Regions from separate parts of the Caloranaerobacter ferrireducens genome, predicted to be linked through region 2. Evidence: a T-box and tRNA genes for the amino acid it is inferred to sense, from the RefSeq annotation. Region 2 holds a T-box; the other regions hold tRNA genes.
The links. The T-box of region 2 lies ahead of BFN48_RS11430 (proline--tRNA ligase). A T-box ahead of a tRNA ligase gene usually reads a tRNA of that ligase, here a tRNA-Pro.
Positions count from the first base shown of each region.

Region 1 (4,297 bases), on a different contig from region 2:
TTTCCTGACTTCTTAGGAATTAAGGTGTTTTTATTAAATTTGCCTTGTATACCTGAAATATCAAATGTTACTCTATTAATATCTACATTAACAGGATTATGATATTTATCAAATCCTTTGATATAAAAATTTCTAGATGTATTAACAAATATGTTAGTATCATCAGTATATATTTTTATATAGCTTAAGCTTCTCTTCGGAGCATTACTAAATATACCTATCCCGTTTGATATTTTTCTTTCTTTACCATCTGATGGACGATTTACAACAATAGGATTTTCTTCGTATTGTGGGTTTAGTACCATGGTAGTAGAACCGCCACCATCTAGGTTAACTGCTTCATATGCTCCTAAATCTATCATAATTTCAGCTAAAGTATTTAGGTCTACGCCTTTGTATGAAACATCTCTACCATCAATTGTTACGAGAATAAGTTCATCTTTGTTTTTGTTAATTCCTAGTGCTGTTCTTGGGTGTTTACCTTTTATGTTTAATGTGAAATCTGCAATATTTCCATCTTTAACAATATAGGTTCCACTGCCTATAGCTGTTTTTATGTTTTCGTAGTTTGGCGTAGTATTTATTTCAAGCTTTACTTTTTTACCTACTTTGAAATTATTAAGGAGTATATCTTTAACTCTTCCACGCCCAGTTAATATGTAGCCGTTTTTTGGCATATCGATAGGAGGTTCATTAATTCTTATTTCTTTAACTGTATTTTTTTCAACTACAATTTCTATCATATCGTCAAAATAAGTATTTCCTATGGTTTTTAAGCTCCATTTTTTATCGTATAAAATGACTTCTTCATATTTGTCACTTGATTTGTTTATTGCAGAGAGGATAACAGGTTGTCCGTCTTCTGGAACTGCTTTGATCTCCCACTTCCAGAAGGATATAAAAGGATGATTATTTTTATCTATTGCAAATATAGGCAGTTTATCCCATTGATATGATGGAGATGAAATCATCTTTCCATTTGATATGACAACTCCTAAAGGAAAGGAATTTTTAGCTGTTGAGAAAAAATCACCATTGATACCTGCAACAGCTTGGGAAATCTTTATCATGTTAGATAGGGTTTCTCTTTTAGAGATTCCTTCTTCATTAAAAAGAACATCTAAGCTAGTGTATTTATCTTTTAAATTTACTCTTAAAACGTTTATATTCCACCAACCGTCAGAGGTAAATTTTTGAATGTGTTCATGTATGATACCACTTGAAATATTTTCTACAGTTTTTCTTTCGTGGATCAGTATTGGCTTGTCTGCAAAACTTAGAGACAAGCTCGAAAATATGATTATTCCACTAGTTATATATGAAACTACTTTTTTGAAAAGTCTATTCATAGTTATCCCCCTTTGAATTCAGTAACCAGTCACTAAAACCACAAATTTAACTGTTCTTTATTTTTGATAGCTGTAATAAGTCTGTCTCTTGCTTGAGGAATATCTTTATATACATTTTTCATAAGATGTTTTACATATTCTCTTTTGGTATTTCTATTTGCAGGACAAGGACTTTCTACAGTAGGTAGGTTATGTTTTTTAACAGCTCCTTTTATTTGATGTTCTGTAACATATATCATAGGTCTGATTACTGTAATATCTTTTCTGGACATATAAGTTTTAGGTGAAAAAGTATTTATTCTTCCTTCATAAAACATGCTTAAGAATAATGTTTCGATGGCATCGTCTGCATGATGTCCTAGAGCTAGTTTATTTAAACCTTTTTCTTTCATGAGGTCATGCAGGGCTCCTCTTCTCATTCTCGCACAAAGCGAACAAGGATTTTTTTCTTTTCTAATATCGAAAATAATTTTACCTATTTGGGTTTCTTTTATAGTATATGGGACATCAATTTCTTTTACGAATTCTTTTACTTTAGATAAATCAAAATCTTCAAAACCCAAAGTTAAAGTGATAGCTTCTAATTCATATTTTACTGGACTAAATCTTTGGAATATCTTTAATCCATATAATAGAGTCAAACTGTCTTTTCCGCCTGAAACTCCAACGGCAATTCTATCGCCATCTTCTATAAGGTTAAATTCTTCTACTGCTTTTCTTATTGCCCCTACTATTCTTCTCATGTAATCAATCCTTCCTCTTCTTGTGTGTAATGTTTGTATTAAATGGATTTGTTTGTAATACTTATTATATACTATTTAGCTAAGGTTTAGATTACAAAAGGATTACAAAACAAAAAAACAGCTGAGAATATTCTCAGCTGTTTTTTTCTGGTCGGGGTGGAGGGACTCGAACCCCCGGCCCCATGGTCCCAAACCACGTGCGCTACCAAACTGCGCCACACCCCGTTGACTTGTCACGAATGTTATTTTAAAACATATTGAGTTAACTTGCAATACTGTTAACAACCAATCAATTGAAATTACATTAGAAATTCTAATTAATTCTTAGTTTTTCTTTATAATTCATAGGAAATTATAATAAAATCTTATATAAAAAAATTAATGTTGATTTTATTGAAACTTTTTCTGGCATGCTTACATGCCAGAGTCGTTATAAACTTCGTTAAATTGTGGATAATTTTGAATATAATTTCCGTTTATGGATATAGGCAAAATCTTCCTAAATTTATTTAAATCCAAGATTTGGTTCTAATTCTTACCATTATGAAATAACCAATGTAGAATTGCGAAAAAATATTTCTATTTTTTTCTTCATACTATATAATTTATTATAGTGCTGTCTTTCGTTGTTCGCTGTTCGTCGTTCGAAACGCAAATTGCAAATGATGGATCGAAAACAAGAGGCGAAAAGCGAATAGCGAGCGACGAATAACCAATATAGAACGAGGTGATTTATATGTTAGTGCAAACTTTAAAAGTTTTAAAGGATGAACTCATTGTAATGCTTGTTGCTGCTGCACCTATTTTTGAATTAAGAGGAGCGATACCACTTGGAATAGCTATGGGTTTTACACCTGTACATAGTACAGTATTAAGTATTATAGGTAATTTAATACCCGTACCTTTTTTGCTTAAGTTATTGAAACCTTTATTTGATTATTTTGGAAGGACGAAGATGTTTGGTAAAATTGTAGACTGGATTAAGCAAAGGACTTTAAAAAGAAGTAAAAAAGTTGAGAAATATAGTGCTTTAGGGTTATTTCTTTTAGTAGCAATACCATTACCATCTACTGGTGCTTGGACTGGATGTGTAGCAGCGACTTTGTTTAATATAGATTTCAAATATTCTTTTCCAGCAATTGTGGCAGGTGTATTTACAGCCGGATTAATAGTTTTTATTTTAAGTAATCAAGTTGTTGGATTGATGTAGATAGTTAGGTACTAGGTACTAGATATAAAAAAGAAGACAGGGAACAGAGGACAGGGGACAGGAAAAAATGCGAAATAAATCGCTGTTCGCTATTCGTTTTTCGCTGTTCGTCAAATAAAGACAAGAAGCGAATGGCGAATGACGAATAGCCAATGACGAAAAATACTGACGACAGTTAGATTATAAACTTTATGAAAAATGAAGAAAAAACTGTTGACTTAGTTTGCAAGCTGTGATATTATACTTTGAGGACAATTTAATAAAAATCTTGATACCTTATCAAGAGTGGTGGAGGGAATGGGCCCTGTGAAACCCGGCAACCGGTAACTAAAGTTACACGGTGCTAAGTCCCACAGAATGTAGATTCTGAAAGATGAGGTTTAATTCAGAGTATTACCTCTTCCTTTTGGAAGGGGATTTTTTTAATTTTGGGTACTAGGTGCTGGGGCAGAGAAATGTAAAATTGAAAATTTTTTGTAGCGGAGAATTAATTCTCCGCTACTATGGAAGATACTCTGCTACAGATGACACGATATGTTGAAATTGGTCAATAGTCGATAGTCAATAGACTAATGACTACTAACTAATAACCATCACCTGTGAGTTGACAACTTATGATATAACATAAAAAAACTATAATTGCTAATAATAACCATGTAAACTCTATCTATATTTAATGTTGAATTTAATATTTAACATTTAAAATTTTAAATTTAAAATTCATATTGTATGGGAGGTATGAAGATGAGAAAATGGTTATTTACTTCAGAATCAGTTACTGAAGGACATCCTGATAAAATCTGTGACCAAATTTCAGATGCAGTGCTTGACGCTATATTAAAATGCGACCCAGAAGCAAGAGTAGCATGTGAAACATCAGTTACTACAGGACTAGTTTTAGTATCAGGAGAGATTACAACTAAGTGTTATGTAGATATACCAAAAATCGTAAGAAAGACTATTGAAGATATTGGTTACACTAGAGCTAAGTATGG
Region 1 covers NZ_MDJR01000004.1:166,452-170,748, reverse strand. The annotation lists gene BFN48_RS08080 (phosphodiester glycosidase family protein) at 1-1,349, opposite strand, end outside; gene BFN48_RS08075 (tRNA 2-thiocytidine biosynthesis TtcA family protein) at 1,382-2,092, opposite strand; tRNA gene BFN48_RS08070 (tRNA-Pro) at 2,241-2,317, opposite strand; gene BFN48_RS08065 (COG2426 family protein) at 2,829-3,302, shown strand; SAM riboswitch class I at 3,576-3,682, shown strand; gene metK (methionine adenosyltransferase) at 4,047-4,297, shown strand, end outside.
Region 1: it has a tRNA-Pro gene. The T-box ahead of BFN48_RS11430 (proline--tRNA ligase) is inferred to sense a tRNA for this amino acid. The anticodon was not compared.

Region 2 (4,297 bases):
TTTGGGTTACTAGGTGAAAATGGAGCAGGTAAAACTACTACATTAAGGTTATTAGCGACAATACTTAAACCGACCTTTGGTACAGCTAGATTAAATGGTTATGATATTATTAATGACCCAGAAGGTGCAAGAGGGCAGATAGGAATACTTTTTGGCGGAGAAACAGGACTTTATGATAGATTGACAGCTAGGGAAAATATAGAATATTTTGGATTGCTTAATGGTATGGACAAAAGAGAAATTGAAAAAAGAGTTGAGTTTTTAGCAAAAAAGCTTGGGATGGAAGAATATATTGACAGAAGAGTAGGTAAATTTTCAAAAGGGATGAAACAGAAAGTGGCAATTGCTAGAAGTATAGTACATGATCCTGATATAATGCTTTTTGATGAACCTACAGCTGGTTTAGATGTAACTGCTGTTAATATGGTACACGAGTTTATAATGGACTTAAAGCAACAAGGGAAAACCATTATTTTTTCCAGTCATTCAATGAAAGAAGTTGAAAAACTTTGTGATACAGTAGGTATAATTCATAAGGGTAAGATGGTGGAGATATCGTCATTAGCTTCATTAGCACGAAAATACAATAATATGGATCTAGAGGATATTTTTATTAAGTTAGTGGGGGATAACGATGTTTAAGTATATTTGGATAGTATTTAAAAAAGAAATAAAGGATACATTTAGAGATAGAAAGACTATATTTACTAGTATTATAATACCAATATTGATATTTCCTATTTTGAGTTTAGCATTAGGAAGTGGAGTTTCTGATATTATAGAGGAGGACACAAAACCAATTAATATAGCAGTTATTTCAGAGAATAATAATGGACTTTTGAAATACTTAACTATACATGAAGGGATAAATATTGTAAATACAGATGAACCTGAAAAATCTCTGGAAAAACTTGAGGTTAAGGCTATAGTAAAGATTGATAAATATTTTGATGAAAAAGTAAATAATGATGAATTTGGTACAGTTGAAATAATTTATGATGAATCTAGTCAAAAATCTTCAATGGCGTATCCTAGATTGAAATCAATAATTAATGATTATTCTCAAATTATTGTATCTAAAAGATTAAAAGAATTGGGAACTGATAATAATATACTTAAGGTGGTTGATATTAAAGCTATATCGATAGCTAAAGAAGGCGGATTTGGCATTATTATGTTTTCTATGATGCTTCCGATGTTTCTTACTATATGGTCAGCAGTTGGTGGAATACCAGCAGCTACTGATTTAGGTGCAGGAGAAAAGGAAAGACAGACACTTGAGCCTCTTTTAACGACTAGAATAAACAGAACTTCATTATTGATAGGTAAATATTTTACAGTTGTTGTTGCTGGAATTATAGCTACTTTAGCATCTTTGACAGGTTTTATTATAGCAACGAGATTGAATTCAGATTTATTTGGGACTATAAGCAACCTTCCTATAAATACAATTTTAATTATTGGGTTATTCTGTATAGGGTTAACTTTAACTTTTAGCAGTTTAGAATTGGCAGTAAGTTTTTATGCAAGAAACTTTAAAGAGGCTCAGACATATTTGACGCCAATAACAATTATAATGCTTATACCAACTTATTTGACAATGTATTTAGATGGAAAAGCAATACCAAAAGTTTATTTTAATATTCCAATAATTAATGTAATTTCAATTATTAAAGAGGCGTTAGTTTCCATCTATAATCCAGTGCATATAGGTATAGTTTTAATTTGGATGATAATCTATATAGCTGTAGCGTTAACAGTGACAGTAAAATTGTTTAATAAAGAAACGGTAATTTTTAGAAACTAATTGACAAATATTAAGATTTTTAGTATTATAATTTTCAAAATCAATAGTATTAGCGAAGAGGGGAAATAGTAGATAATCAAGGTCTACAGAGAGGAAATCCTTGGCTGAAAGATTTCTGACCCACTGTTTATCGAACCCGTCCCTGAGCTTCTAGACTGAAATTAGTAGGTCTAGACGGTTAATACCGTTAGCTATTAAGAGAGGGCTAGTCATCTGGCCAATTAGGGTGGTAACGCGGAGAACCTTCGTCCCTAGGATTATAGGGGTGAGGGTTTTTTTGATTTAGAAAAAAATAAGAAGAAAGGAGTAGATATTATGAGAATGTCAAGAATGTATATGCCAACACTTAGAGAAGTACCTTCAGAAGCAGAAATTCCAAGTCATCAGCTTTTGTTAAGAGCAGGTATGATAAGAAAATTAGTTTCAGGGGTATATTCTTTCTTGCCTCTTGGATACAGAGTAATGAGAAAAATTGAGCAAATAATAAGAGAAGAGATGGACGCGGCAGGGTCACAAGAAGTGCTTATGTCAGCTATACAGCCAGCTGAAATATGGCAGGAAAGTGGACGTTGGTATGAATTTGGCCCAGAAATGTTTAGACTTAAAGATAGACATGAAAGAGAGTTTTGTTTAGGACCTACACATGAAGAGTATTTTACAGATCTTATAAGAAACGAGTTAAAGTCATATAAGCAATTGCCTTTAAATATTTATCAGATACAAACTAAATATAGAGATGAAAAAAGACCTAGATTTGGCTTAATGAGAAGTAGAGAATTTTTAATGAAAGATGCTTATAGTTTTGATAAAGACGAAGAGGGTATGAAAAAATCTTATGAAATAATGTGGAAAGCTTATGAAAAGATATTTACTAGATGTGGACTAAAGTTTAAAGTAGTTGAAGGTGATTCAGGTGCAATGGGAGGAAGTGATTCCCATGAATTTATGGCTATGTCTGATGTTGGAGAAAGTCAAATAGCTTATTGTGAAAAATGTGATTATGCTGCAACAGATGAGAAGGCACAATGTATATACAATTTAAATGGAAATGAAAGTACTGAATTAGAAATTGAAAAAGTTCATACTCCAGGGATCAAGACTATTGAGCAGCTAGTAGAATTTTTTAATATTCCAGCAGACAAATTCGTAAAAACATTAATTTATAAAGTAAAGGATGAAATAGTAGCAGTATTAGTACCAGGTAACAGAGAGGTTAATGAAGTTAAATTATGTAACTTATTTGGTGTAAGAGAACATGAATTAGAGATGGCAAATGAAGAAATAGTTAAGGAAGTTACGGGAGCTGAGGTAGGTTTTGCAGGTCCTATTGGAATAAGTGAAAAAGCTAAGTTGATAGTAGATTCTAGAGTAGCTAAAATGAAAAACTTTATAGTAGGAGCTAATGAAACAGACTATCACATTAAGAATGTAAACTATGGCAGAGATTTTGAAGGGGAAATAGTTGAAGACTTATTATTGGTTGAAGAAGGAGATTTATGTCCAAAATGTGGAGAATCATTGAAGATAGCTAGAGGAATAGAAGTAGGTAATATATTCCAATTAGGGACTAAGTATAGTAAAAGCTTAAATGCTACATTCTTAGATGAGAATGGCAAAGAGAGACATTTTGTTATGGGGTCATATGGTGTTGGTGTTTCAAGAACAATGGCTGCGATAATTGAGCAAAATCATGATGAAAAAGGTATAATATGGCCTTTATCAGTGGCACCATATCATGTAATAATAACCATAGTTAGTACTAAGAAAGAGGAACAAGTAAACCTAGGAGAAAAGTTATATAAAGAATTAATGGATAAAGGAATTGAAGTATTATTAGATGATAGAAATGAAAGACCAGGAGTTAAGTTTAATGATGCTGATTTAATTGGTATACCTATAAGAATAACAGTAGGAAGAAAGGCAAGTGAAAACATAGTAGAATTTGTATTAAGAGGTACAGGTGAAAAAACAGAAATTTCATCAGATGAAGTTTATGAAAGAATAAAAGCTGAATTTGAAAGACAAGGATTAAAGATATAATTTAAGGCGGTCATTGACCGCCTTAAAAATTACGGATGAACAATGGATCTTATTTTATCCCTTTCAATTTCAATTATTTGATACATATTGAGTTTTAAGTTTCTTTTTAACTTAGTATTGTTGAATAAGTTCTTTAAAAATGAAAACATCGCCATCACCTTCCATCTTAACTTATAGCCTCAATATATCTATGCATAAATTTTTATATAGTTGAACTTTATTAAGAAAATTTAAATAAATTAAGGGACAGCAAATTTTTAGCTGTCCTTTATCATGTAATAAACTTATTGCTTAATTGGTTTTGCGTATTTAAAATCTAAAACTTTTTTATATTTAGGAATGAAAATATCTTGTTGTTTTTTTAACTGTATATCAAAGTCTGAGGTATAAATTGTAAAATTAATAACTTCTTCGAGCAAATCAGGATTTCCAATAGCTTTAATTGTTAAG
Region 2 covers NZ_MDJR01000011.1:9,447-13,743, reverse strand. The annotation lists gene BFN48_RS11440 (ABC transporter ATP-binding protein) at 1-642, shown strand, start outside; gene BFN48_RS11435 (ABC transporter permease) at 635-1,807, shown strand; T-box leader at 1,854-2,063, shown strand; gene BFN48_RS11430 (proline--tRNA ligase) at 2,123-3,847, shown strand; gene BFN48_RS11425 (DUF881 domain-containing protein) at 4,132-4,297, opposite strand, start outside.

Region 3 (4,297 bases), on a different contig from region 2:
GGTGCGTCTTCATATTTTTTTGGTTCATGAATCGTTAATTTCATAGATAAATTTGTATGTATACTTACAATTCTATTGTTAACGCGTTTTTTAACCTGTAAATCTTCTTCAATAAACGGATCAATTGGATCTTCTACTATATCTTCCTCAAAATCATCCAAACCAATTATATATTTAAACTTATTGATAATTTTATTACTTTTATTTGACATTATGATAATACCTCCTAATAATTTCTTTCTCCAAAAATTCCTGTACCTATTCTCACCATGTTAGAACCTTCTTCAATCGCAATTTTATAATCATTAGTCATTCCCATTGATAAATACTTCATCTCTACATTTGGATATCCCCGTTTTTTAAGTTCCTCAGAAAGTCCTTTTAACTGTCTAAAAACATATCTGACCTCTTCAGGATTTTCTGTATAAGGAGCTATTGTCATAAGACCCTTTATCTTTATTTTAGGATATTTTATAATTTCTTCGACAAAAGGTATAACTTCATCACCATAAAGTCCATACTTTGTTTCTTCCTCTGCTATATTAACTTGAATAAGAGCATTTACAAAAATATTATGTTGCTCTGCTCTTTTGTGCAGTTCCTGTGCTAAAGATAACCTATCTAATGAATGAATTAAATCTATTTTATCAATAATATATTTAACTTTGTTTGTTTGTAAATGCCCTATCATATGCCATATAGGGCTATCTTTAATCAAATCATACTTTCTTAAAATTTCCTGAACTCTACTCTCACCTATATTATTAATTCCTAGCTTTATTGCTTCGTTCATCACATCAACATCTACTGTTTTTGTAACAGCAATTAATGTTATATCTTCTAGACTTCTACCAGTTTTCAAAGCCGCTTCTTCAATATTTTTATACACTTCTTCTAAATTTGCTTTTATATTAATTATTTTAATCCCCTCCCTCTAATCTATAATCTGTCCTTCTTTAACTTTCTTACCATTAATAAATACTTCATCAAAAATAGAAATTGTATATCTTTTTTCATAATTTCCATTAATATTTATTTCAATTTTTCCTCTATCACCAGCTTTAATTTTACTTCCTGCATCCACAATTACATATTTATCATTTTGTCCTATTATTTTGACAGGTTTAAATTTTACGATACTACTTATATCTTTAATATATACTCCGTCTATTCCGTCTTTTTTTACTATTGCACTTTTAGGTATTTTCAATCCACAATAAGTATCAGTAATTATCTCAACATCAATATACCTCTCATTATAAAACTTATATAGATAACTATCAAATTCAAATATTACTATGTATTCATTACTACCTTTATTTACTTTATAAACTTTCCCTCTTATTTTTTCATTTTTTTCTATAAATTTTATATATACATCTTTTCCTTCATTTAATCTATCTATACTACTCCCAGGCATTAGTTTTACTACAAGGTACCATTTATAGTTATCAATTATTTTAAAAATTGGTTCACCTGAAGTAACCTCCCAATCGTTATTAACTTTATGTATATTCCTTTCTATAATTCTAAACTTATCAGGAGTGAAATTCGATAAACTCTTTAAGCTATAAATTTCTTCCAACCCATCAATAGTATAACTTACTAAACCGCAATTTTTTGAATAATAATTTGCTTTTGCATTTTTTAATCTGTCCTGTAAATTCTTACGCACTTCATACAGTTTGTCCAAATCATTAGCTATTAACGAATTGTTACCAAACAAATCTGAACGTTTATCTAAATCTAATTTTAACTCTTTTGCTACTTGGTTTATTTCAATAAAATTACCTTCTAAAATATTTTTTCTCAAAATATCTATTTTTTCATCTATAAAAATCTGATTCTTTTCTATATCACTTGAAAATATCTCCTGTGTTTTAAGCTTGTTGCTTAACTCCTCAATTCTTTTATTTATAACATTCAATTCTTCCGCTATTTCATGTGCCTTATCAGATGCTACTACTTGTCCTATCAAAGTCCCTAATCCAACCTTCTCACCCTCATTTTTATTAAAAATTATTTTACCGTTAGTTGTCGCCCTATATACAACTTCATTCTTAAAAATAATCCCTTTAGCCTTCTCAAAAACATCAATACTACCTTCTTCAACTATTACTGTAGCTGCATTTGTTACACAAAACGTTGGTAACATTCTTAACGATAAATAAATTACTACTATTATTACCAACCCAATCCTAAACCTTTTTCGTCTTCTTCTTTTTTGTTTTCTTTTGTCTTTAGTCATAATATCACCACACTAAAACTTTATATTATATTTCTTCATCTTTTAAGATTTTCCTTTATTATTTTAACAATAAGCGTTATTCATATGCAAATATAACTAAAGACCTATTTCTGTTTGTAAATCAAGTATATCATAATTTCTATATCAACTTTACAAATTCTAAAAAAATGTGTATAATATGTATTACTCTCGGGATGTAGCGCAGTTTGGTTAGCGCACAAGTCTGGGGGACTTGGGGTCGCTGGTTCGAATCCAGTCATCCCGACCATTTTCATACAAAATAAATGGGAAGGTAAAACCTTCCCATTTATTTTGTAATCTATATCATAATCTTATTATATTATGATACAGATTAGCCCTCCACCGCCTTCATTTACAATACGTTGAAGAGTTTTCTGAATCTTAGCTCTTGCATCATCAGGCATCATATTGAGCTTGCTCTGAAGCTGCTCTTTTACCAGATCATGTAGTGACTTGCCAAACATATTTGATTCCCAGATTTTTGAAGGGTCATTTTCAAACTCATCTAGTAAATATTTTAGTAATTCTTCACTCTGCTTCTCTGTTCCAATAATTGGCGATACTTCAGTTGTTATATCTGCTCTAATCAAATGTAAACTTGGTGCATTTGCACGCAATTTAACTCCAAATCTATTACCTTGCCTGAAAATTTCAGGTTCATACAATTCTAATTCTTCAAGGCTAGGAGGTACTAATCCGTATCCTTTCTCTCTTACGTCTTTTAACGCACTTTCTATTTTATCATATTCTTTCTTAGATTTTGCAAGTTTTGAAATTAATCCCAATAACTGATGTTCTCCAACTATTTTATAACCTGTTATTTCACTTATTACATCATATAATAAATCATTTTCAACATCCATTTCAATATTAGCTATTCCTTCACCTAATTTGATTTCAGATATAGTTGCATTTTTAATAGCCTCACAATCTGTAAATTTATCTAATGTATTTGTAATATCCCTAATTCTATATAATTCTGTTACAGTTTCCTTAATTGAATTTAATATATTTTCACGTATCCAATGTTTGTTAGATAATCCTTCAACCCAACCAGGTAGATTAATGTTAATCTCTCTTATTGGGAATTCTAGCAATACTTTTTCAAGAATATTATTTACATCTTCTATAGACATATTTAAACAGTCAACTGCAATTACTGGTGTTTGATATTTTTCCTCTAAACTTTCTCTGAGTGCTATTGTACTATCTAAATCTGGATGCCTTGAATTGAGTAATATTACAAAAGGTTTATCAAGTTCTTTTAATTCACTAATAACTCTTTCTTCAGCCTTAATATAATTAGACCTTTCAATGTCTGTTATAGAACCATCAGTGGTTATAACTAATCCAATTGTAGAATGATCAGTTATAACTTTTCTAGTCCCTATTTCCGCAGCTTCTTCAAATGGTATCTCTTTTTCAAACCATGGTGTAGTAACCATTCTAGGCATATTATTTTCTTCATGTCCTAAAGCCCCTTTTACTATGTATCCTACGCAATCTACCATTCTGACCCTAAACTTAACATTATCTTTCAAAGTTAATTCAACAGCTTCACTTGGTACAAATTTAGGTTCAGTTGTCATTATAGTTCTACCAGCTCCACTTTGTGGTAATTCATCATTAGCTCTTTCTTTTCTATATGTATTATCTATATTTGGTATAACTAGTAATTCCATAAACCTTTTAATAAACGTTGATTTACCTGTTCTAACAGGTCCTACAACTCCAATATATATATCTCCATCCGTTCTTTCAGCAATATCTTTGTATATATCGAAATTCTTCATCCATTTTCCCCCCTTTATATAATATATTGAAGAATCTCCATTTTTAGTATAATTTTTCTTTCAGAAAAATATGAAGTTGGACTTAGTTCTTAACATTATATATATATGAAAAGATTAAAATAATATGACATGCTAACAAAAAAAGGACATCCTTTCGATGTCCCTACCAATTAAATCCCGTTTCCTGTACAATTTCTTCCATCTCATGTTTTTTATCTCTCATCATTAAATTAAA
Region 3 covers NZ_MDJR01000003.1:176,815-181,111, reverse strand. The annotation lists gene BFN48_RS07000 (cell division protein SepF) at 1-212, opposite strand, end outside; gene BFN48_RS06995 (YggS family pyridoxal phosphate-dependent enzyme) at 227-889, opposite strand; gene BFN48_RS06990 (biotin/lipoyl attachment domain-containing protein) at 935-2,248, opposite strand; tRNA gene BFN48_RS06985 (tRNA-Pro) at 2,439-2,516, shown strand; gene spoIVA (stage IV sporulation protein A) at 2,584-4,062, opposite strand; gene BFN48_RS06975 (NAD(P)H-dependent glycerol-3-phosphate dehydrogenase) at 4,226-4,297, opposite strand, start outside.
Region 3: it has a tRNA-Pro gene. The T-box ahead of BFN48_RS11430 (proline--tRNA ligase) is inferred to sense a tRNA for this amino acid. The anticodon was not compared.